DNA from 2 places in the Spirillospora sp. NPDC052242 genome. Region 2 is predicted to be linked to the other one. Evidence: riboswitches for the same ligand, from Rfam matches in the RefSeq annotation. Region 2 holds a riboswitch; the other holds the start of a gene.
The links. A riboswitch is a leader RNA that binds a small molecule or an ion and turns the genes downstream of it on or off. The one in region 2 is predicted to bind glycine.

Region 1: it holds a riboswitch for glycine, as region 2 does, so the genes downstream of both, gcvT (glycine cleavage system aminomethyltransferase GcvT) here and gcvP (aminomethyl-transferring glycine dehydrogenase) in region 2, are expected to answer to the same signal.

The regions. Positions count from the first base shown of each region.
Region 1 is NZ_JBFAUZ010000001.1:48,088-59,865, reverse strand. Features, by position in the region: gene AB0L25_RS00290 (L-serine ammonia-lyase) at 1-58, opposite strand, end outside; gene glyA (serine hydroxymethyltransferase) at 110-1,372, opposite strand; gene gcvH (glycine cleavage system protein GcvH) at 1,375-1,779, opposite strand; gene gcvT (glycine cleavage system aminomethyltransferase GcvT) at 1,796-2,890, opposite strand; glycine riboswitch at 2,992-3,089, opposite strand; glycine riboswitch at 3,094-3,189, opposite strand; gene AB0L25_RS00270 (hypothetical protein) at 3,241-3,624, opposite strand; gene AB0L25_RS00265 (M50 family metallopeptidase) at 3,861-5,159, shown strand; gene cds1 (L-cysteine desulfhydrase Cds1) at 5,152-6,294, opposite strand; gene AB0L25_RS00255 (hypothetical protein) at 6,358-7,443, shown strand; gene AB0L25_RS00250 (YybH family protein) at 7,510-7,872, shown strand; gene AB0L25_RS00245 (ATP-dependent DNA ligase) at 7,882-9,417, opposite strand; gene AB0L25_RS00240 (hypothetical protein) at 9,494-10,249, shown strand; gene AB0L25_RS00235 (AurF N-oxygenase family protein) at 10,575-11,561, opposite strand; gene AB0L25_RS00230 (SDR family NAD(P)-dependent oxidoreductase) at 11,667-11,778, opposite strand, start outside.
Region 2 is NZ_JBFAUZ010000060.1:26,797-38,574, reverse strand. Features, by position in the region: gene AB0L25_RS35490 (tetratricopeptide repeat protein) at 1-636, opposite strand, end outside; gene AB0L25_RS35485 (response regulator) at 770-1,432, opposite strand; gene AB0L25_RS35480 (sensor histidine kinase) at 1,420-2,553, opposite strand; gene gcvP (aminomethyl-transferring glycine dehydrogenase) at 2,628-5,516, opposite strand; glycine riboswitch at 5,579-5,690, opposite strand; glycine riboswitch at 5,691-5,785, opposite strand; gene AB0L25_RS35470 (flippase-like domain-containing protein) at 6,099-8,546, shown strand; gene AB0L25_RS35465 (MerR family transcriptional regulator) at 8,583-9,182, opposite strand; gene AB0L25_RS35460 (bifunctional nuclease family protein) at 9,653-10,123, opposite strand; gene ftsR (transcriptional regulator FtsR) at 10,278-11,000, opposite strand; gene AB0L25_RS35450 (FHA domain-containing protein) at 11,064-11,594, opposite strand.

The sequences.
Region 1 (11,778 bases), on a different contig from region 2:
TGTGCGAGGACGAGGGGCCGATGCCGATCTTGAACAGGTCGAAAACGCTGATGGCCATGAATGCCCCCGCGTTCCCCTCCGCCCGGCGCCCGGGCGGAGGGGAACCGATCTAGAGGTTCGGGTACAGCGGGTGCCGGTCCGCGAGGGTCTTCACCCGCGCGGCCAGCGCGTCCCGGTCGAAGGACGGCTGCAGCGCCAGCGCGATCACGTCGGCGACCTCGGCGAAGTCCTCCGTCGTGAACCCGCGGGTGGCGAGCGCCGGGGTGCCGATCCGCAGCCCGGACGTCACCATCGGCGGGCGCGGGTCGTTCGGGACCGCGTTCCGGTTGACGGTGATCCCGACGTCGTGCAGCCGGTCCTCGGCGTCCCGCCCGGTCAGCTCCGAGTCGACGAGGTCGACCAGGACCAGGTGGACGTCCGTGCCGCCGGTCAGCACCTTCACGCCGGCCTTCGCCGTGTCCTCGGCGAGCAGCCGCTCGGCGAGGATCTTCGCGCCCTCGACGGTGCGCGACTGCCGCGCCCGGAACTCGTCCGAACCGGCGATCTTCAGCGCCACCGCCTTCGCGGCGATCACGTGCTCCAGCGGCCCGCCCTGCATGCCCGGGAACACCGCCGAGTTGATCTTCTTGCCGTACTCCTCGCGGGACAGGATCAGCCCGCCGCGCGGCCCGCCCAGCGTCTTGTGCGTCGTCGTGGTGACGATGTCCGCGTGCGGGACGGGCGAGGGGTGCAGGCCCGCCGCGACGAGCCCCGCGAAGTGCGCCATGTCGACCATGAGCAGCGCCCCGACCGAGTCGGCGATCTCCCGGAACGCCGCGAAGTCGAGCTGGCGCGGGTACGCCGACCAGCCGGCCACGATCATCTTCGGCCGGTGCTCGGCGGCCAGCGAGGCGACCTCGTCCATGTCGACTCGGCCGTCCTCCGCGCGCACGTGGTAGGGCACCACGTTCAGCACCTTGCCGGAGTAGTTCAGCCGCATCCCGTGGGTGAGGTGCCCGCCGTGCGCGAGGTCCAGCCCGAGGATCGTGTCGCCGTGCTGCAGCAGCGCGAAGTACACGGCCGTGTTGGCCTGCGCGCCGCTGTGCGGCTGGACGTTCGCGTGCTCGGCGCCGAACAGCTCCGTGGCGCGGTCGATCGCGAGCTGCTCGGTGACGTCCACGTACTCGCAGCCGCCGTAGTACCGGCGGCCCGGGTAGCCCTCGGCGTACTTGTTCGTCAGGACCGAGCCCTGCGCCTCCAGCACCGACGTCGGCGCGAAGTTCTCCGACGCGATCATCTCCAGCGTCGACTGCTGGCGCCGCAGCTCGGCGCCGACGGCCTCGGCGACCTGCGGGTCGGCCTCGGCCAGCGATGCGTAAAGGGACGAGGACACGCTCACGCCTCCTCGATGAGCTTGCCGTACGCGGCCGCGTCCAGCAGGTCGCCGGGCGCCTCGGAGATGCGCACCTTGAAGATCCAGCCCTCCCCGTACGGGTCGTCGTTGATCACGCTCGGCTCGTCCACCACGCCGGTGTTGATCGCGGTGATCTCGCCCGTGACCGGGGAGTACAGGTCGCTGACCGACTTGGTCGACTCCACCTCGCCGCAGGGCTCGCCCGCCTCGACGGTGTCGCCCTCGGACGGCTGCAGCTCGAGGTAGACGATCTCACCGAGGGCCTCGGCGGCGTGGGACGTGATCCCGACCGTGACGATCCCGTCCTCGGGCGCCTGCCCGGTGTCGTCGAGACCGGCCACCCACTCGTGCTCTTCGCTGTAGCGGAGCTGCTCCGGAACGCTCACGTTGTTGCTCTCTCTTTCAGGAACGCTTGTAGAACGGCAGGGCGACCACGTCGACCGGTTCGGCCCGGCCGCGGACGTCCACGGCCAGACCGGACTCCCCGACACCGGTGTCGAGGTACGCCATGGCGATCGGCTTGCCCAGTGTGGGCGAGGGCGCGCCGCTCGTCACGACGCCGCACGGAACGCCATCGGACGTGACGACCGCATACCCCTTGCGGGGCGCGCGACGCCCCCGCGCCACCAGTCCCACGAGCCTACGGCCGGCGGGGGTCTGCGCCTGCGCCGCCAGGGCGGACTTCCCGACGAAGTCGACGGGCTTGTCCAGTTTGACGACACGGCCCAGCCCGGCCTCGAACGGGGTGGTCTCGGCCGTCAGCTCGTTGCCGTACAGCGGCATCCCCGCCTCCAGCCGGAGGCTGTCGCGCGCCGCGAGGCCGCACGGGACGACGCCGTCCACGGCCGCGAGCTCCCGCCACAGCCGGACGGCGTCGCCCGCGTCGACGAACAGCTCGAAGCCGTCCTCGCCGGTGTAGCCGGTGCGGGCGACGAGCGCGTCGATCCCCGCGACCCGGTCGGCGAGCACGGCGTAGTACTTGAGGTCGTCCAGCGGGGCGCCGGTGAAGCGCGCGAGGATCTCCTGCGCGTGCGGGCCCTGCAGCGCGACGAGCGCGTAGGCCGCCGAGCGGTCCTCGACGGCGGCGTCGAACCCCCGCGCGCGCTCCACGAGCGCGTCGTGGACGACGTCCGCGTTCGCGGCGTTCGCGACGACCATCCACGTCTCGTCCGCGAGCCGGTACACGATCAGGTCGTCGAGCACGCCGCCGTCCGGGGCGCAGATCATCGTGTAGCGGGCCTTGCCGACCTTCATCGGCGACAGGTTCCCGACGAGCGCGTGGTCGAGCGCCTCACCGGCGCCCGGCCCGGAGAGGAAGATCTCCCCCATGTGGGACAGGTCGAACAGCCCCGCGCCGGTGCGGACGGCCCGGTGCTCGGCCGTCTCGCTCGCGTAGCGCAGCGGCATCAGGTATCCGGCGAAGTCGACGAGGTGCGCGCCGAGGTCCGCGTGGACGTCGTGCAGCGGTGTTCTCTTCGCGTTCGGATCGGCGGACATGGGTTCGGCTCCTTCGTCACGGGCGCGACGGGGTCGACGGAGTCGACGGGGTCGACAGGGTCCATCGTCCCACTCGCGCACCGGGCGTCTCGGTGCCTCCCCCTCTGTCATCGGAGCCTGAGAGCTTCACCCGCGGCGGACGGCGCGCGCCACGGGCTTTCACCTTCGGCGGGGGACCGGGGTCCCCGCTTTCCAGAGGTCGCCTGGCCCGTGCGGTCCATGGGCCTGAGAGGTTCCGGGGAGGATTTGCTCCTTCGGCGTCCCGGGCCGGCTGCCGGGGACTCTCCCGCACGGGATCAACGGCTTCGCGTCAGGCTAGCAGCGGCGTCGCCGCCCCGACCAGCCCCGGGTCACCCGGCGGGCGGGTCGGTGGAGAACTTCTTCACGCACGCCTCCATCGCCTCGCGGACCCGGGTGATCTGCTCCTTGGACGGCGTCGTGCCCGGTGTCGGGGTCGGGATCCGGACGCCCTGCTCGGCCATGCAGTCGTTGAACGCCTTCGTCGCCGCCGAGGTGGCGGGCGGGCCGCTCGGCAGCCCGTCCCCGCCGGTGGCCGGGGCGCCGCCGCCGTCCGGCCGTTCCTGCGCGGTGCCGGACGGCCCGGACGTGCCGGGGGCCGGGGCCGGGGCGGACGCGCCCGTGCCGCGCGTGTCCGGCCGCTCGTCCGACCCGCCGCAGCCGGCGAGGGCCAGCGCGATCGTCAGGACGGGCAGCGCGACGAGTGTGCGTTTCACGGCGATTCCTTCCGGCGGACGGACGGGACCGCGCCATGATGCGCGCCGCCGGGGGCGTGCGGATATCGACGCGCCTGCCAACCGGCACGTCCGGATTTGGGCGTCATGCGCAAAATGACCGTCGGATCGGGCGATTCCCGGGGCATCCGGACGGCCCGTCGTATGACGTACGCTGAGTTGGTTCCTGGAGATCACCCCGCCGGGCGGGGGTTCGGACGACCGGAGGGGCGTGACGCATGGGCTGGCTGGCCGGCGTACTGATCCTTTTCTTCGGCCTGATGGCGTCCATCGCCCTGCACGAACTGGGGCACTTCTCCTTCGCCAAGCTGTTCAAGGTGCGCACGACCCAGTTCATGGTCGGCTTCGGCCCCACGCTGTGGTCGCGGCACAAGGGCGAGACCGAGTACGGGATCAAGTGGATCCCGCTCGGCGGCTACATCCGGATGATCGGCATGCTGCCGCCCCGTAAGGGCGACAAGCCCGGCGAGGTCCGGCAGATCAGCACCGGCCCGTGGCAGGGGCTGATCGAATCGGCGCGCGGCGCGGCCCTCGAAGAGGTCCGGCCCGGTGACGAGAACCGCGTCTTCTACGCCAAGCCCTGGTGGCAGAAGCTGCTGATCATGTTCGGCGGCCCCGCGATGAACCTGCTGCTCGCGGTGGTGTTCTTCGCGATCCTGATCATGGGGCTCGGCACGTACGTGAGCAAGCCCGTCATCAGCCAGGTCACCGACTGCATCGTCCCCGCGAGCCAGGCCGCGAACCTCGACACCTGCCCCGCGAACGCCACGCCCACCCCGGCGCGGCAGGCGGGCCTGCAGGCCGGCGACCGCGTCGTCTCCTTCGACGGCACCCGCATCGAGGACTACGAGCAGCTCCAGCTCCTGATCCGCGACTCGGCGAACAAGACCGTCCCGATGACGATCGAGCGCGACGGGCGGACCCGGCAGGTGACCGTCCCGATCGCCCGCAACGAGCTGGCCAGCCTCGAAGACCCGGACGAGGTCGTCACCGTCGGCTTCCTCGGCATCACCCCCACCCGCGAACTCGAACGGCAGGGGCCCGGGGCCGTCGCCGAGCACATGGTCGACCTCACCGGCCGGACGGTCGAGGCGCTGATCAACATGCCGCAGAAGATGGTCGGCGTGTGGGAGGCGGCGTTCGGCGGCGAGGAACGCGACCCGAACGGGCCGGTCGGCGTCGTCGGCGTCAGCCGGTTCGGCGGCGAGATCGCCGCGTCCGACGCGCTCACCGGGCAGGAGAAGGTCTCCTACTTCGTCATGCTGCTCGGCTCGCTGAACCTCGCGGTCGGGCTGTTCAACCTCGTCCCGCTGCTCCCGCTGGACGGCGGCCACATCGCCGGCGCCCTGCTGGAGGCGCTCAAGAAGTTCTTCGCGAAGATCTTCCGCAGGCCCGACCCCGGCTACGTGGACGTCGCCAAGGCGCTGCCGGTCACGTACGCGATGGCGATCGTGCTGATCGTCATGGGCGGGCTGCTGATCTACGCCGACCTGGTGAACCCGATCCGGCTCATGTGACGCCGCCCGCCGCGCCCGGCTCGGCGTCCGGCAGGACGCCGGTCTCGAGGAACCGATCGAGCGCCACCAGGTACGGCGCGATGTCGAGCCCCTGCGCGCGCAGCCACGCGTCCGACCCGTACGTCCCCGCGTACCGCTCGCCGCCGTCGCAGATCAGCGTCACCACGCTGCCGCGCTCCCCGCGCGCCCGCATCTCCGCGACCAGCCGCACCACGCCCCACATGTTCGTGCCCGTCGACCCGCCCACGCCGCGCCCGCCGACCGCGCTCGTCCACCGCATCGCCGCGATCGACGCCGCGTCCGGTACCCGGATCATCCGGTCGATCACCGTCGGCAGGAAGGACGGCTCGACGCGCGGGCGCCCGATGCCCTCGATCCGCGAACCGCAGGCCGTCCGTCCCGGGTCCTGGTCCTCGAACGAGCCGTAGAACGCCGAACCCTCCGGATCGACCACCGCCAGCCGCGTCTGGAACCGCCGGTACCGGACGTAGCGGCCGATCGTCGCGGACGTCCCGCCCGTCCCGGCGCCCACCACCACCCAGGACGGCTCGGGGAACCGCTCCAGCCGCAGCTGCTCGAAGATCGACTCGGCGATGTTGTTGTTGCCGCGCCAGTCCGTCGCCCGCTCGGCGAACGTGAACTGGTCCATGAAGTGCCCGCCGCACTCGGCCGCGAGCCGCCGCGACTCGTCGTAGATCGCGCCCGGCTCGTCCACCAGATGGCAGCGCCCGCCGTGGAACTCGATCAGCGCGATCTTCTCCGGGCTCGTCGACGCCGGCATCACCGCGACGAACGGCAGCCCCAGCAGCCGCGCGAAGTACGCCTCCGACACCGCCGTCGACCCGCTGGACGCCTCGATGATCGTCGTGCCGCGGGTGATCCACCCGTTCGCCAGCCCGTACAGGAACAGCGACCGCGCCAGCCGGTGCTTCAGCGAGCCCGTCGGATGGACCGACTCGTCCTTCAGGTACAGGTCGATGCCCCACTCGGGCGGCAGCGGGAACACGTGCAGGTGCGTGTCCGCGCTGCGGTTCGCGTCCGCCTCCACGAGCCGGATCGCCTCGGCGATCCAGGCGCGCCCGCCGGGGTCACAGCGATCCACGATCCCGCCCACGGTTCCCCCTCGATCGTCCATGATCGGCAGGTTCCCACGATAACGGTGCAAGTCACCGGGCATCATGGAGCCCACGGGGGGCTCATGATCCATCTGTTCGAGCAACGCATCGTCGACACCGGCCGCCTGCCGCTGTTCGGCTTCTTCGTCGCGTTCATCGTCACGTTCGTCCTCACCCGGGTGAACGTCCGGCTGATCCGGGCGAACGTCCGCTGGTGGTTCCGCAACGTCAAGGCGGGCGACGTCCACATCCACCACGTCGTGTTCGGCGTCGTCCTCATGCTGGTCGGCGGGGTCGCGAGCCTCGCCGTCCCGGACGGCCGCGTCGGGTTCGACCTCGCCGCCGCGATCGTCTTCGGCATGGGCTCCGCGCTCGTCCTCGACGAGTTCGCGCTGATCCTGCACCTCAGCGACGTCTACTGGACCGAGAAGGGCCGCGCGTCCGTCGACGCCGTGTTCGTCGCGATCGCCGTCACCGGCCTGCTCCTGCTCGGCGTCAACCCGCTCGGCGTCGAGGGCTCGCCGCTCCCGTCCGTCCCGGGCGTGCAGGTCGAGCTGATCTCCGGGTTCTACGTGGCGTCCCTCGCGGTCAACCTCGTCTTCGCCGTGATCACGCTGCTGAAGGGCAAGATCTGGACGGGCCTCATCGGCCTGTTCGTGCCCGCGCTCCTGTTCGTCGGCGCCGTCCGCGTCGCCCGTCCGGGCTCCCCCTGGTCCCGCTGGCGGTACGCCGCCGACTCGCGCAAGTACGCGCGCGCCGTCCGCCGCGAGAAGCGGATCCGCCGCCCGCTCATCCGCGGCAAGATCTGGGTGCAGGAGTTCATCGCCGGCCGCCACGACCTCATCCCGCCCGAACTCCGGCACCGCCGCACCACCGCCGAGGGCGCCCGCCGCCGCAGGCTCGCCCGCCACCAGCGCCGCGCCGCCGCCCGCGCCCAGCGCCGCACGGTCGCCCGCGTCCGGACCCGCACCACGGTCCGGCTCCGGCCCCGCCGCGCCGAGCCCGCCCGCGGCGACGCGTTCCGCAACCCGCGCCTGCGCCTCGGCCGCAACCGCGCCCCCCGCCCCCGGGACGCGCCCGCCCCCGAGTACGCCGCCCGCCGCCCGAACGGCGGTGACGAGTCCGCCCCCGGCCACGCCGGCGGAACCGAGCCCGCGGAACGCGGTTAGCGCCCGGAGCGTCGCACCCGCCTGGCACGATCGCGTTGGTGCGGAAGAACTCTGGGGAGGCTGCGGATGGCAGGCGGCACGCGTGCGCACGAGCGGGCCGGACGGCCCGAGGATCTGAGCCGGTTCGTCGTGGAGCGGCTGAACGCGGGCGACGTGGACGGACTGGTGGCGCTGTACGAGCCGGACGCGGTGCTCGCCCTGCCCGGCGGCGGCGTCGCCACCGGGCACGCCGAGATCCGGCGCGCGTACGAGCGGCTCGTCGCGGACGGGCCCGTGTTCGCGCCCGGCGAGCAGCGGCCCACCCTCCGGCAGGGCGACCTGGCGCTGACGTCGGTGCGGCTGCCGGGCGGCGGGGCCACCGCCGAGGTCGCCCGGCGGCAGCCGGACGGGACCTGGCTGTGGGTCCTGGACCAGCCGCGGGTCGTGTGACGCGGCGGGTCAGTCCATGACGGGGGCGACGGCGCGGACGGTGTCGATCGTGTCGGCCTCGTTCGCGGACTTGTCGGGGCGGTAGCGCAGGACGCGGGCGAAGCGCAGGGCGATGCCGCCGGGGTAGCGGGTGCTGCGCTGGACGCCGTCGAACGCGATCTCGACGACGAGTTCGGGACGGACGTGCACCGTCCAGTCGTCCTCGCGCACCGCGAGTTCGCGCAGCGTGCGCGTCTGCCAGGCGAGGAGTTCGTCCGTGAGGCCCTTGAAGGTCTTGCCGAGCATGACGAACCCGCCGGACTCGGGGTCGCGGGCGCCGAGGTGCAGGTTCGACAGCAGCCCGCTGCGGCGGCCGTGCCCCCATTCGACGGCGAGGACGACGAGGTCGAGCGTGTGGCGGGGCTTGACCTTGATCCAGCCGGCGCCGCGGCGGCCCGCGGTGTAGGGGGAGTCGAGGGACTTGACGACGACGCCCTCGTGGCCGCGCGCGACGGCCTCGTCGAACATCGCCTTCGCCGCGGCCGGGTCGCCGGTGACGAGCCGGGGCATCCGCAGGTGTTCGGGGACGATCCGGGCGAGCGCGGCGTGGCGTTCGGCGCCGGGCGCGTCGAGCAGGTCGGCGCCGTCCAGGTGCAGGACGTCGAACAGGTAGAGGGTGAGCGGGACGGTCTCGGTGTCCTTCGCGGTGCGGGTGGCGGTGCGGGCGCCGGTCACCTGGAACGGGTGCGGGCGCCCGTCGGGCCGCAGCGCGATCAGTTCGCCGTCGAGGACCGCGTCGCGCACCGGCAGTTCCCGGACGGCCGCGACGACCTCGGGCAGCCGCTCGGTGATCTCGTCGAGCGTGCGGGTGAAGACGCGGACGGTGCCGTCGGACACGTGCACCTGGGCGCGGACGCCGTCGAGCTTCCACTCGACGGCGGCCTCCGCGGCGAGCTTGCCGAACGCCTCGTCGATGGACGGCGCCGCCGCGGCGAGCATCGGCTTCACCGGGCGCCCGACCTCGAGGGTGAAGGCCCGCAGTCCCGCGGCGCCGTCGGCGAGGGCGGCGGTCGCGACCGGGCCGAGCGAGCCGCGCAGCATGAACGCCCGCCGGACGTCCGCCGCCGGGACGCCCGCGGCGGACGCGATCGCCTCGGCCATCAGGCCGTCCAGCGCGCCCTGCCGCAGCTCCCCGGACAGGAGGCGGACGAGGAAGTCCTGTTCGCCGCGCGTGGCGCGGCCCATCAGCTCCGCGACGAGCTCGCGGCGGCGGGCGACCGACCCCTTGCCGGACACGGCGCCGATCTCGGTGAACGTCGCGTCGACCTCCGCGACCGTCAGCTCCGGGACGTCCGCGGGCGGCGGGAGGTCGCGCAGCGCCGCGTAGCCCACGCCGATCTGCCGCTGCGGCAGCTCGCCGGACAGGTAGGCCACGACGATCGGCGCCTCGCGCGCCCCCGCCTGCCCGAGGCACGCGGCCAGCGCCGCGACCTTGGCCTTGCGTCCGGACGTCTCCGCGACGACCGCCGACGTCCGGGCGACCTCGATGATCCGCACGCCTCCCATTGTGACCGGGCGGTCTGACAAATGGATCGGCCGGGGGACCTGGTCAGGCCGGGCGTGCCTGACTACGTTGACGAGCGTGGGGAGATCGGACGCGGCGAGCCGGGAGGGCACGGGCCTTCCGCGGCCGCCCGAGCCGTTCGAGCGGGTGTACTCGGCGCCCGATCCGCCGTCGCCGTCCCGCCGTCCCGGCCTGCTGGCGGTGCTGGCGGTCGTGGTGGTGCTGGGCGTCGCGGGCGGCGGGGTGCTGCTGCTGCGGTCGGGGGACGAGCCGGTGCCGCGGACGGCCGCTCCTTCGACGGCCGCGCCCACGTCGGCCGCCCCGTCGTCGGCCGTGCCCTCGTCGGCGGAGCCGATCGCGGCGCTGCCCGAACCGTGCGGGATGGTGACCGACGAGACCGTCCGGCGGACGATCCCGGACGCGCGGCAGCGGGACAGCGCGAACTCGACGCTCACCACGTGCACGTACTCGTCGACCGGTTCGGCGTTCCGCTGGCTGCGGGTGGAGGCGCACCTGTACGCGCCCGCGAACACGGCCACGCCGGTGGAGGACGCGCGGCGGTACTTCGATGCGCAGTGGCGGCAGGCGCACGAAGCGCCGCTCGTCCGGACGGTGACGCTGGAGCGGCAGCCGGGCCTCGGGGACGAGGCGTACCGGTGGTTCAAGAGCGACGAGGGCCAGCCGACGGTCGTCGGGCAGGTGACCGCGCGGACCCGGAACGCGGTGATCACGGTCAGCTACAGCGAGCGGGGCGAGGGGGCCGCGCGGGAGCGGGAGTGCCTCGACGCGGCGGCCGCCGTGGCGCGAGAAGTTCTCACGTCTCTACAATTCTGACCTGAATCGGCCGATCATGGCATATTTACTGTCAGTACCTTCTAAGGTGTGAGGTTAAGGGGAGGGAGTTCGCCGGTCGATTCCCCGGTTCGACGACGCGATCGGTGTGCTGCGATGCCTTCGGGGAGGAGGAGGTCGACGACGTGGCCGGGCCATCGGACGGAGTGTCCTGGGTGTGAACCCCAGGTCGGCAGCATGTCCTCGTCGAGGGGCCGCGGAGTGGACCACACTCCGCGGCCCTTTCTGTTGCGCCGGCCGGACCATTGCACGTGATTAGAGTGCCATTCGGTAATGTCACGCTCGACGTCGAGATAAATGGCGCGCCTCAACGAGAACGCGTTATGGGTGTAAGGAGTCCGGTGCGCTCCCAGACCCCGCGGGCGCGGCCGTCCAGGAAGCCGACCTCGTCGAAGAACGCGGTGCACTTGCGGAACGCCCACGCCAGCGTCTCCCGCCGGTGGGCGCTCTCCGCGGCGGCCCGCCGCGCGACCTTCGGGTCCAGCCCCACGGCCGTGTAGCAGGACGGATGGATCACCTGGGACGCCATGAACCGGGTCGCCTGCGCGAGCCCGTAGGCGGCGGCGCGCCGCCGCACCGGGGCGGCCCTCGCGACGAGCCGCTTCAGCTCCTCCCGCGCGTACTTGATGTGCCGCGCCTCCTCGATCACGTGGATCCGCGTCACCTGCCGCACCATCGGCTGGACGTCCTCGTCGGGGAACGTCAGCCGCTGGAAGGCGTCGGTGAACTCCTCGACGACGAGCGTCCCGGCGAACATCGGCATCGGGTCGTACACGGCGCCGAACAGCTTCGCGGCCTGGAACTCGGCCGCGCGGGGGCGGTGCGTGCGCAGCCCGCACGTCCGCACCATGCGGGCGAACATCGTGGAGTGCCGGCACTCGTCGGCGATCTCCGTCAGCGCGTACGCGACGTGCTCGCTGTCGTACCGCTTGCGGTACGCGTGCATGACGAGCGACTGCATCAGCAGCATCTCCGACCAGATGCCGAACGAGGCGATGCTGCACACCTCGTGCTTCGACAGCTCGACCCGCTGCCGGTGGCTCATGACGTCCCACAGCGGCGTCTCGTAGAGCGACACCAGCCGCGGCGGCAGATAGAAGACGTCCGGATCCTGCGGGGCGTCCCACTCGACGTCGACCTCGGGGTCGAACGAGTGCTTGCGGGACGTCCGCAGGAGGCGTTCGGCCACGACCTCGCGGTCGGTCAGCTCCAGCGTGTGGTCGCCGTCCCGGCACCGGATCCGCGCGGTCCGGGTCCGTGGACGGCCGTCCTGTACGAGGGCTTCGGGGGGCATGGGGCCGGCTCCTCTCACCGGGGCGGGGGCGTTGCAGGGGGCGTGTCCCCGTGTCCCGGGTGCGCGGTGCGAGCGGACGGCCGCCGAGGCCGGCCGGGCCCGCGCCTACCGGGGGGCGGGGATTCGGGCGATGAGGCGCATGGCTCCCGGGGAGAGCCGGGAGAGGGTGTGCAGGAGGTGGCCCTCGAAGTTGACCGGGACGACGGCGCGGTTCTTG
Region 2 (11,778 bases):
GACGGCGAGGCGCGCGTGCGCGTACGGGGCGGCGGCCCGGTCGATCAGCTTGAGCCCGGCCGTCAGGACGCGCTGCGCGCGGACGGGGTCGCCGCGCTCGAGGTGCCGCTGGGCGAGGTCGTGCGCGGCGGGCGGCCCGTGCTCGGGGTCGCCGGTGGCCAGCACGGCCTCCCAGTGGCCGCGGGCGGCGTCGAAGTCGCCGGCGTCGTCGGCGAGCCGGGCGAGGGCGAGGTGCGCGGGCGGCAGGTAGGCGGGGTTGCCGAAGTCGACGACGACACGCCAGGCGGGCGCGGCGAGGTCGTGCTCCCCGGCCCGCTCGTAGGTGAGGGCCAGGTGGTAGGCGGCGCGCGGGCCGTACTCGGGGTCGCCGGTGGCGATGGCGGCCCGGTCGGCCTCCCGCGCGCGCTCGGTGTCCCCGGCGTCGTCGAGGACGACCGCGAGCCCGAGCGCGGCCTGCGCCCGGTGCGGGGTGTCGCCGAGGGCGAGCACCTCGTCGAACAGCGCCGCGGCGCGCGCCGACTCGCCGCGCTCGGCGAGGTCGCGGGCCTGCTCGCACAGCAGGGCCGGGTCCGGCCCGTGCTCGTCGGGCACGGTGCGCTCGGTGGCCGCGGGTACGGGATCCGGGGACTCGCTCATCGGTCCTCTGCCCTCTGGGGGTCGGGGTCGGGACCGAGCCTAGCGATCCGGCGGCGCCGCGTCCCGTGGCGACACCCGTCACCTTTTGCGGCGACTTCTGGGGTGTTCGCCCGATGCCGGGCCCGGGGACGTCTCAGGCGAGTCCCGCGTCGTGGGCGAGCAGCGCGATCTGGGTCCGGTTGCCGAGGCCCAGCTTGTCGAGGACGGTCGAGACGTGGGCCTTCACCGTGGCCAGGCTCACGAACAGTTCGGCGGCGATCTCGGCGTTGGAGCGTCCCCGGGCGACGGCGACGACGACGTCCCGCTCGCGGGGGGTGAGGACCTCCAGCGCGGTGCGGGCCCGCTCGTAGGCCCCCGCCTGGACGACCGCGCGGTCCATCAGCCGCCGGGTGACCTGCGGGGACAGGATCGGGTCCCCGGCCGCGACCCGGTGCACGGCCTGGACGAGCCGCTCGGGCGGGGTGTCCTTCAGCAGGAACCCGGCGGCCCCGGCGCGCAGCGCGCGCAGGATGTTCTCGTCGCTGTCGAAGGTGGTGAGCACCGCGACCTCGGGCGGGGCGGCGCGGCTGCGCAGCCGGCGGGTGGCGGTGATGCCGTCCACCCGCGGCATCCGCAGGTCCATCAGCACCACGTCGGGGGCGTGCGCGTCGGCGGCGGCGGAGACCTCGTCGCCGTCGGCGGCCTCCGCGACGACGGCGATGCCCTCGGCGCCGTCGAGCATCATCGTCAGCCCGGCGCGGACCATCGGCTCGTCGTCGACGATGAGCACGCGCACGGGCCGGGTCACGCGGGCCATGGTAGCCGTGCGCACAGCCGGAACTCCCCGGACGCGGCCTCGTGGTCGAGCCGCCCGCCCGCGAGGCGGACCCGTTCGGTGAGGCCGACGAGCCCGGTCCCGGAGCCGGTGACGAGCGCCGGGGCGCCGTCCGGCGGCAGCGGGTTGCGGACGTCGATGACCAGTTCGGCGCCGGGCCGTCCCTCCAGGGTCACCCGGACGGGCAGCCCGGCGGCGTGCTTGCGGGCGTTGGTGAGCGCCTCCTGGAGGACGCGGTAGGCGGCGCGGCCCGCGGCCGGCGGCAGGGCGTCGGGCGCGTCGACCTCGTCGCGCAGCGCGACGGTCGCGCCCGCGTCCCGGGACTCCGCCACCAGGCGCGGCACGTCGGCCAGGACGGGCTGCGGCCGGTCGCCGAAGTCGCGGTCCTCGTCGCGCAGCACGCCGATGACCTCGCGGAGCTCCTCCAGGGCCTGGTGCACCCCGGCGCGGACGACGCCCGCGGCGTGCGCGAGCCGCTCGGGCGGGGCGTCCGGGCGGTACTCCAGCGCGCCCGCGTAGGTGGCGAGCAGCGACAGCCGGTGCGCGAGGACGTCGTGCATCTCCCGGGCCATCCGCGTCCGCTCGAGCATCCGCGCCTCGGCGATCCGGCGGCCCTGCTCGGCCTCGGCGCGGCGGGCGCGCTCGTGCAGCGAGGCGATGAGCGCCAGGCGCGCCCGGACGAGGGCGCCCCACCCGGCCAGCGCGCCGTACGCGACGACGATCAGCACGAGCCACCAGCCGAGGGAGATGCCCGCGCTGAGCCGCCACAGCCCCTGCGCCGCGTGCGCCGCGACGCCGGTCCCGGCGACCGCGGCGGCGACCGGGAACCGGCGGCACCGCGCGGCCTGCAGGGCGCCCGCCGTGGCGGCCGGGGTGGCCGCCGGCGACAGGGCCGCGAGCAGGCCGAGCCCCAGCGCGCCGCCGACCGGCCGCCACAGCAGGACGGGCGACGCCGCGCAGCTCGCGACGGCGACGGCGATGTCGAGGCCGAGCAGATGGCGGGCCGCGTCGCTCTGGGCCGTGCTCCACACGGTGAGCCCGGCGAGGACGCCGGTCGCGGCGACCATCACGGCGGCCGCCCGGCCCTGGTTTCGCCTGTTCACGGGCCCAAGGTAGCCGCGGCCGGGGCGGCGGCGGCACCTACCGAAGTAGGGGTCCCGCCGCCGCTCCCGGACGGTCAGTCCTCGAACGCCTCGGGCGGCGGGCAGGAGCACACGAGGTTGCGGTCGCCGTACGCCTGGTCGATGCGGCGGACGGGCGGCCAGTACTTGCCCTCGCGCAGCGCGGGCAGCGGGTAGGCGGCCTCCTCGCGGGTGTACGGGTGCTTCCAGCCGTCGCCGATCAGCTGCGCGGCGGTGTGCGGCGCGTTCTTCAGCGGGTTGTCGTCGCGGTCGTAGCCGCCGTCGGCGACCCGCTGGATCTCCCGCCGGATCTCGATCATCGCGTCGCAGAACCGGTCGAGCTCGGCGAGGTCCTCGCTCTCGGTCGGCTCGATCATCAGGGTGCCGGCGACCGGGAACGACAGGGTCGGGGCGTGGAAGCCGTAGTCGATGAGCCGCTTGGCGACGTCCTCCGCGGTGACCCCGGTCTCCTTGGTGATCTTGCGGAGGTCGGCGATGCACTCGTGCGCGACCAGCCCGTTCCGGCCCGTGTAGAGGATCGGGTAGTGCGGGGCGAGGCGCGCGGCGAGGTAGTTCGCGGCGATGATCGCGCCCTCGGTGGCGGCGCGCAGCCCGTCCGGCCCCATCATCGCGATGTACGCCCAGGAGATCGGCAGGATGCCCGCCGAGCCCCACGGCGCCGCCGAGATCGGCCCCACGCCGGTTTCGGACGGCCCGGCCTCCGGGCGCAGCGGGTGGCTCGGCAGGAACGGCGCGAGGTGCTCGCGGACGCCGATCGGGCCGACGCCCGGGCCGCCGCCGCCGTGCGGGATGCAGAACGTCTTGTGCAGGTTGAGGTGCGAGACGTCCGAGCCGAACTCGCCGGGACGGGCGAGGCCGACGAGGGCGTTGAGGTTGGCGCCGTCCACGTAGACCTGGCCGCCCGCCGCGTGCACGGCTTCGCACACCTCGGTGATCGTCTCCTCGAACACGCCGTGCGTGGACGGGTACGTCACCATGATCGCGGCGAGCCGGTCGCCGTGCTTCTCGATCTTCGCGTGCAGGTCGTCCAGGGCGACGTTGCCGCCGTCGTCGCACGACACGACCACGACGCGCATCCCGGCCATGACGGCGCTCGCGGCGTTGGTGCCGTGCGCGGACGACGGGATCAGGCAGACGTCGCGGTGCTCCTCGCCGCGCGACGCGTGGTAGCCGCGGATGGCGAGCAGCCCGGCCAGTTCGCCCTGCGACCCGGCGTTCGGCTGCACCGACACCTTCGCGTACCCGGTGATCTCGGCGAGGTTCGCCTCGAGCTCGCCGATCAGCTCGACGTACCCGGCGGCCTGGTCCAGCGGCGCGAACGGGTGGACGTTCGCGAACTCCGGCCAGGTGATCGGCTCCATCTCGGCGGTCGCGTTGAGCTTCATCGTGCAGGAGCCGAGCGGGATCATCGACCGGTCGAGCGCGATGTCCTTGTCCTGGAGGCGGCGCAGGTAGCGCAGCATCGCGGTCTCGGAGCGGTGCGCGTGGAAGACGGGGTGCGTCAGGTAGGGGCTCTCGCGCCGCAGGCCGTCGGGGAGCGCGTCGGCGACGCCGCCCGCCTCCCCGGCGCCGCCCGCGGCGACGCCGAACGCCTCGAGGACGGCGGTGACGTGCTCGGGCAGCGTCGTCTCGTCGCAGGCGACGCCGACGCGGTCGGGGCCGTCCTGCCGCAGGTTCACCCCGCGCTCGCGGGCGGCGGCGACGACCTCGGCGGCGCGGCCGGGGACGCGGGCGAGGACCGTGTCGAAGAACGCGCCGTGCACGACCTCGACGCCGCCGCGGCGCAGGCCGTCGGCGAGCTCGGCGGCCCGGCGGTGCGCGCGCTGCGCGATCGCGGCGAGCCCCTCGGGGCCGTGGTAGACGGCGTACATGCTCGCCATCACCGCGAGGAGCACCTGCGCGGTGCAGATGTTGCTGGTGGCCTTCTCGCGGCGGATGTGCTGCTCGCGGGTCTGCAGGGCGAGCCGGTAGGCGGCCGCCCCGTCCGCGTCGACGGACACGCCGACGAGCCGTCCGGGCAGCTGCCGCCGCAGGTCGTCGCCGACCGCCATGTACCCGGCGTGCGGGCCGCCGAAGCCGTACGGGACGCCGAACCGCTGGGCGGATCCGACCGCGATGTCGGCGCCCGACTCCCCCGGCGGGCGCAGCAGCGTCAGCGCGAGCAGGTCGGCGGCGACGACGACCGTCGCGCCCCGCTCGCGGGCCTGCGCGGACAGCGGCGCCAGGTCGCGGACGGCACCGGACGCGCCCGGGTACTGCAGCAGCACGCCGAAGAAGTCGCCGTCGGGCAGTCCGCCGGACACGTCGGCGACCACCACCTCGATGCCGAGCGGGACGGCCCGGGTGCGGACGACCTCGATCGTCTGCGGGAGCGCGTCGGCGTCCACGAGGAACCGGCCGGGCTCCTTGCGCCGGGACGCGCGGTGCGCGAGCGCCATCGCCTCGGCGGCGGCCGTGCCCTCGTCCAGCATGGAGGCGTTCGCGACCGGCAGCCCGGTCAGGTCGGCGACGGCGGTCTGGAAGTTCAGCAGCGCCTCCAGGCGCCCCTGGGAGATCTCCGGCTGGTACGGGGTGTAGGCGGTGTACCAGCCGGGGTTCTCCAGGACGTTCCGCATGATCACGCCCGGCGTGATCGTGCCGTGGTAGCCGAGGCCGATCATGGAGGTGAGGACGGTGTTGCGGGCGGCGAGCTCGCGGAGCCGGTCGAGCGCGGCGGTCTCGCTCAGCGCGGGCGGCAGGTCCAGCGGGCGGGCGGTGCGGATCGCGGCGGGGACCGCCTCGTCGATCAGCGCCTCCGCGCCCGAGTAGCCGATGGCGGCCAGCATCCGGTCGCGGTCGGCCGGCGACGGCCCGATGTGCCGGTCGGCGAACGCGGCGCGGGGATGCTGCGGCGCGGCCACGGGGGCGAAGAACTGGGCGGTCATGGAGGAGCCTCCTGGCAGCTGCGGTCGCTCAGGTCCACCATCGGCACGCGGGCCGACGGCCGGTCTCCCCCTCTGTCATCGGCACCTGAGAGCTTCACCCGCGCGCGGGGTTTTCCCCTTCGGTGAGCCGCCGTTCCCGTTCCGCCGGGATCGACGCCTGCTTTCCAGAGGTGCCTCGCCCGAGCGGTCCTTTTGCCTGAGAGGTTCCGGGGAGGTTGCCCCTTCGGCGCCCCACGCCGGCTGCGTGAGGTCTCTCCCGCACAGGGTCGACGGCATGTCCGGGACAAACCCTACCCAACCGCGACGGCCCGCGATCGTCCCGGTCCCGTAACGGGATGTTCACCGCCGTGACCTCGGCGACGGCGCCGTACCGGCGAGTACCCCGGACAGTACGATATGACCGTCCCGCCGGGGACGCGACGGGACGGACGACGAGGGGCGACGGGTGGACGGAGCGACGGCCGGACGGGGGTCCGCCGCTCGACCGAGCGCGGCCGGTTCTGGGACGCTGATCACGGCAGCGTTGATCGAGACGACGGACGGCCGGGGCGGCGACGGGTGACGCGGACGCACGATGAGGCGGTGCGCCCGAGGCGGGGCGCGTCCGCGGGCGTGCCGGTCGACGAGCCCGCGCAGCCGGACCGCATCCGCCGTCCGTCCGACGCCATCCGGTTCGGCGTCTCCTGCGCCGGGCTGGCCGCGGTCATGCTGCTGGTGTCGTTCGCGCAGCAGACCACGCACGGCATCCAGACCGACATCGCCGAGGGCACCGCCCACGCGCCCGAGCTGCTGCTGGCGCTGGCCACCCTGGCGTCGAGCTTCGGCGTGCTGGCCGTCCCGATCGCGTTCGCCGTCGAGCGGCTGTTCCACAAGGACGGCATGCGGGTCGCCATCGCGCTGCTCGCCGCGATGATCGCGTTCGCCGTCACGATCACCCTGGACGACCTGGTCGTGCAGGCCGCGCCCGGCGGCGTGCTGGACTCGCTGATCTGGGGCGGCACCGACACGGCCCCCGTGCACACCGACATCGCCCCCGTGATCGCGTTCGTCAGCGTGGTCGGGATGGCCGGGCGGACCCGCTGGCAGACGGCCACCTGGTCCATGATCGGGCTGGCCGCGCTCACCGGCCTGACCGCCGCCTACGCGTCGGTGTCGGCGCTCGCGGCGACGTACTTCCTGGGCCGCGCGATCGGGCACGGCACCCTGTACGCGGTCGGCACCCCGAACCCGCGCCCGACCGGCATGACGGTGGTGACGGCCCTGGAGCGGCTGGGGCTGTGCCCGCGGCGGGCGGCGCGGCTCGACGATCCCGCGGACGGCGGCGAGGATGCGCGCCGCTACGGCGTCGTGCTGGCCGCCTCTCCCGCCGGGGACGGCCCGCTCCCGGCGCCCGGGGACGGCTCCGGCGGCTGGGATCTGGAGCTGCGGGTCCTGGACCGCGACCAGCAGACCGCCGGGCTGCCGTACCGGCTGTGGCGGATGCTGCGGCTGCGGCGCACCACGGCCGGGCGGACGCTGCGGTCGCTGCGCCGGTCGCTGGAGCAGGAGTCGCTCACCGCGTACGCCGCCGCCGCGGCGGGCGCCCGGACCCCGCGGCTGGTCGGCACGCTCGAGGTGGGGACGCAGGCGGCGCTGCTCGCGTACGAGCACGTGCCGGGGCGGCGGCTGCGGGACGTCCCCGCGGAGGAGATCACCGACGAGCTGCTGACGGACGTGTGGCGGCAGTTCGGGCGGCTGCAGAAGGGCCGGCTGGCGCACCGCCGGCTGGAGGAGGACGCGGTCCTGGTCGGCGACGACGGCGCCGCCCACCTCGTCGACCTGTGGTCGGGGGAGATCGCGGCGGGCGACCTGGCGCTGCGGCTCGACCTCGCGCAGCTGCTCACCACCCTGGCGCTGCGGGCCGGCCCGGAGCGCGCCGTGCGGACCGCGGTGCCGGTGCTCGGCGAGGAGGCGCTGGCAGCGGCGGTGCCGATGCTGCAGCGGGTGGCGCTGTCGCGGGCGACGCGGCAGGCGGTTCGGCGGGACCGGGACCTGCTGCCCCGCATCCGGGACGAGATCGTCCGGCTGAAGCCCGAGTCGGAGGCCGCGCCCGTTCGGCTGGAGCGGTTCCGGCCGCGGACGATCTTCAGCATCGTGGCGCTGTCGATCGCCGCCTACATCGTGATCCCGCAGTTCGGCAGCGTCGACCTGGTGCAGCTGTTCGCGAAGGCGACCTGGTGGTGGGCGGGGGTGGCGCTCGGCGCGGCGGGGCTGACCTACCTGGCGGCGGCGTTCATGCTGATGGGCTTCGTCCCCGAACGGCTCCCCCTGTGGCGGACGGTGCTGGTGCAGGTCGCGGCGTCGTTCGTGAAGCTGGTGGCGCCGGCGGCGGTCGGCGGCGTCGCGGTCAACACCCGGTACCTGCAGCGGTCGGGCGTCCGGCCGGGCCCGGCGGTGGCGAGCGTCGGCGCGTCCCAGCTCGTCGGGCTGGTGGCGCACGTCCTGCTGCTGGTGCTGTTCGGCTTCCTGACCGGTTCGACGGGCACCGCGACGCAGGACCTGGCGCCGTCCCGCACCGTCGTGATCGCGGTGCTGCTGCTCGGGCTGGTCGCGGGGCTGACGCTGACGGTCCCGCGGGTGCGGCGGGTGGTCACCGGCCGGCTGCGCAGCATGTTCTCGGGCGTGGTGCCGCGGCTGGTGGACGTCCTGCAGTCGCCGCGGAAGCTGTTCACCGGGATCGGCGGGACGCTCCTGCTGACAGTGGGCTTCGTGCTGTGCCTGGACGCCTCGATCCGCGCGTTCGGCGGTTCGCTGCCGTGGACGACGGTGGTGGTGGTGTTCCTGACGGCCAACGCGGTGGGGTCGGCGGTGCCGACGCCGGGCGGCCTCGGCGCCGTGGAGGGGGCGCTGACGCTGGCGCTGACGATCTCGGGGCTGGCGGCGGAGACGGCGGCGTCGGCGGTCCTGCTCTACCGCCTGCTGACGCTGTGGCTGCCGGTGCTGCCCGGCTGGGCGGCGTTCGCGTACCTCCAGCGCAAGGAGGCGCTCTAGCCGCCCGCCGGGCCGCCGGACGGCCGGCCGGTGCGGCTAGCCGGTGCGGCGGGCGCGCCGCCGGTCGGCGAGTTCGTCGTGGGGGTGGTCGCCGCGGTCGTTCGTGGCGGCCCGTTCCGCGGGCAGTTCGGCGAGGCTCCCCTCGACCTCCTGCCACACCCGTCCGAGCGCGATGCCGAACACGCCCTGGCCGCCCTGGAGGAGGTCGACGACCTCGTCGGGCGAGGTGCACTCGTAGACGCTGACGCCGTCGCTCATGAGCGTGATCTGCGCGAGGTCCTGGACGCCGCGGTCGCGCAGGTGGGTCACGGCGGTGCGGATCTGCTGCAGCGACACGCCCGTGTCCAGGAGCCGCTTCACGACCTTGAGGACGAGGATGTCGCGGAAGCTGTACAGCCGCTGGCTGCCGGATCCGTGCGCCGACCGCACGCTGGGCTCGACGAGTTTGGTGCGGGCCCAGTAGTCCAGCTGACGGTAGGTGATGCCCGCCGCCGAGCAGGCCGTCGGGCCGCGGTAGCCGACGTCCTCCGGCGGAGCCGACACCTGCGTGTCGAAGAGCAGGCCCTGCTCTCCGGCACGCCGGGACGCGACGTGCCTGTCGGGGGTGGCCTTGCCCTCGCCGCTGCTCACCGCCACGCGGACCTCCGGCTTCTATCAGCCCGTGCCGGTTCGTCAAGGGGGTTTGACGAATTACACCACGGGTGTTCCACCAGCACGGTAGGTGCCGGTCAGGGTGTGGTCAACGTTCGCCGTCGGCGCGTCGCATGCCCGGATGAACCGGCTTCACGTGGGCAAACCGCGCACCTTTTCCGCCACTGCGGTCCTACCCCGCCGGACGCCCCCCGGAAACCGCCACTTCCCAGGACGATGCACGACCGATGGCGTCAGACCTCGAATATACCTCGCGAAGTGACATTCCCCACGGGCGCCCCCGTCCCAGGCGTACCTACCCCGCTCCGGCGGCGCAAACGACCCCGCGTCTTTCAAGATCGTTGAGGGGGTTCGTGAAGCCCGGGTCAGCGGCGGGCGCGCGCGTCCGTCCGCGCGGGAACGCGTCGACGGGCGGCGCGGAGGGCGTGCCGAATGTTCGAGGGGCGCGGCGCGGGTCAGCCGGCGCGGCCGAAGTCCTCGGGGGTGATGGTGTCGAGGAACTCCCGGAACTTCTCGACCTCGTCCTCCTGCTCGTCCGGGATGGCGACGCCGGCCTCCTCGAGGATGTCCTCGCTGGCGAAGATCGTGGCGCCGGTGCGCAGGGCGAGCGCGATGGAGTCGGACGGGCGGGCGCTGACCTCGACGCCGTTGGAGAACACCAGGTCGGCAAAAAAGATGCCCTCGCGGAGCGCGGTGATGTTCACGGTGCTCAGCTGGACGCTCAGCGCGTCGAGGACGTCGCGGAACAGGTCGTGGGTGAGGGGGCGCGCGGGCAGCACGCCCTGCTGGGCGAAGGCGATCGCCGTGGCCTCGACGGCCCCGATCCAGATGGGCAGGTACCGCTCGCCCTCCGTCTCCTTCAACAGGACGATCGGCTGATTGGAGGGCATCTCGACCCGGACGCCGACGACCTCCATCTGCTTCACTGCGGCTCCCTGCTCGTTCGCTGTCTCGATCATCCGCATGCGGCCGGACCGATTCCCGCCGAGCCCGAAACCCGAGCCCTGTAGCCAACGTACACCCACGTTCGGACGGAACGCCGCGCCCCGGGGGCGGCAAAATCCTGCCGGGCGGGGGTGATCAGTGGTCGAGGCTTTCCCGGAGGCTCGCCGCCAGCAGGGCGGCGTGCAGCTTCACCGACAGCGCGGCGATCTCGCGGGCGGTCTCGGCGGCCTGCTCGTGGGCGTCCGGGCTGCGGCGGCGCAGCTGGGGCGCGACGGTCTGCTCGATGAGCCCGGCCTGCCGGTCGGCGGCGGCCTTGACGGCCCGCAGGTGCCGCACCTCGAAGCCGTACTCGCCGAGCGCGGCGGCGGTGCGGGCGACGGTGAGGGCCTCCGCCTCGTAGTGGGCGCCGCGGCGGCGGATCAGCCCGTACTCCTCCAGGCGGGCGAGGAGCGCCTCGTCGATCCCGGCGCCGTCGAGGAGCTGGCGGCGGGTGAGCCGGACCGCGGCGGTCTCGGCCGTCCCGTCGGCGGCGACGAGGGTGCGGGGGCGGCTCCGGTCCGGCTCGGGGCGGCGGGCGCCGAGCGGCGGGACGGGCTCGCCGCGGTCGCGGGCCTCGAGGTGCTGCCGGATGGCGCGCAGCGGCATGTAGTGGTCGCGCTGCGCGGTGAGGACGAACCGGAGGCGCTCGACGTCTCCCGCGCCGAACTTGCGGTAGCCCGAGGGGCTGCGCTGCGGTTCGATCAGCCCCTCGGACTCCAGGAACCTGATCTTGGAGATGGTGATGTCGGGGAAGTCGGGCCGGAGCAGCCCGAGGACGTCCCCGATCGTCATCAGGGACCTGGCCGGTTGCGCGTTCAAGGCCCCTCCCATCGTGGTCCCGTCATGGCCGCGTCAGGTTCGCCTCCGGGTCGCCGGTTCCGGTCAGCCGTGCTGCGGATTGGTGAGGAAGACCAGCCGGAACTTGCCGATCTGGACCTCGTCGCCGCCCGCCAGGGCGGCGTGGTCGATCCGCTGCCGGTTGACGTAGGTGCCGTTCAGCGCCCCGACGTCGCGGACGGAGAACGTCCCGCCCTGGCGCAGGAACTCGGCGTGCTTGCGGGACACGGTCACGTCGTCCAGGAAGATGTCGCTCTCCGGGTGCCGGCCGCAGGAGGTGCGGTCCTGGTCGAGCAGGAACCGGCTGCCGGCGTTCGGGCCGCGCTTGACCACGAGCAGGGCGGTGCCGGGAGGCAGCGCGTCCACGCCCATCTGGTCGGACGGGACGGGCGGCTCCTCGGCGCCCGTGTCGGCGTCCAGCGCCTCGATCCCCCCGATGGAGATCGTGGACGTGGACTCGCCGGGCGACTCGCGAGGAGGCGGCGCGTTCCGCGTCAGCGGGGTGCCGCAGTAGGAGCAGAAGCGGGCATCATCCGGGTTGGCGTGACCGCACTGCGTGCAGTAGACGCTCGGCATCGATCGGCTCGGCCTCCTACCTCGGCGTGCCGCTCGCGGACCTCCGCTCGCCGCGGGAGCCGCGCGCGTCACGCGCATCCTTCAACCAACCCACGCCGGGGACCCGCCCCCGACCACGGTCCGAACTCACCGCCCGCGCTCGCCACGGTCGCCGCAACCGACGGTCGCCGCAACTTACGCGGGT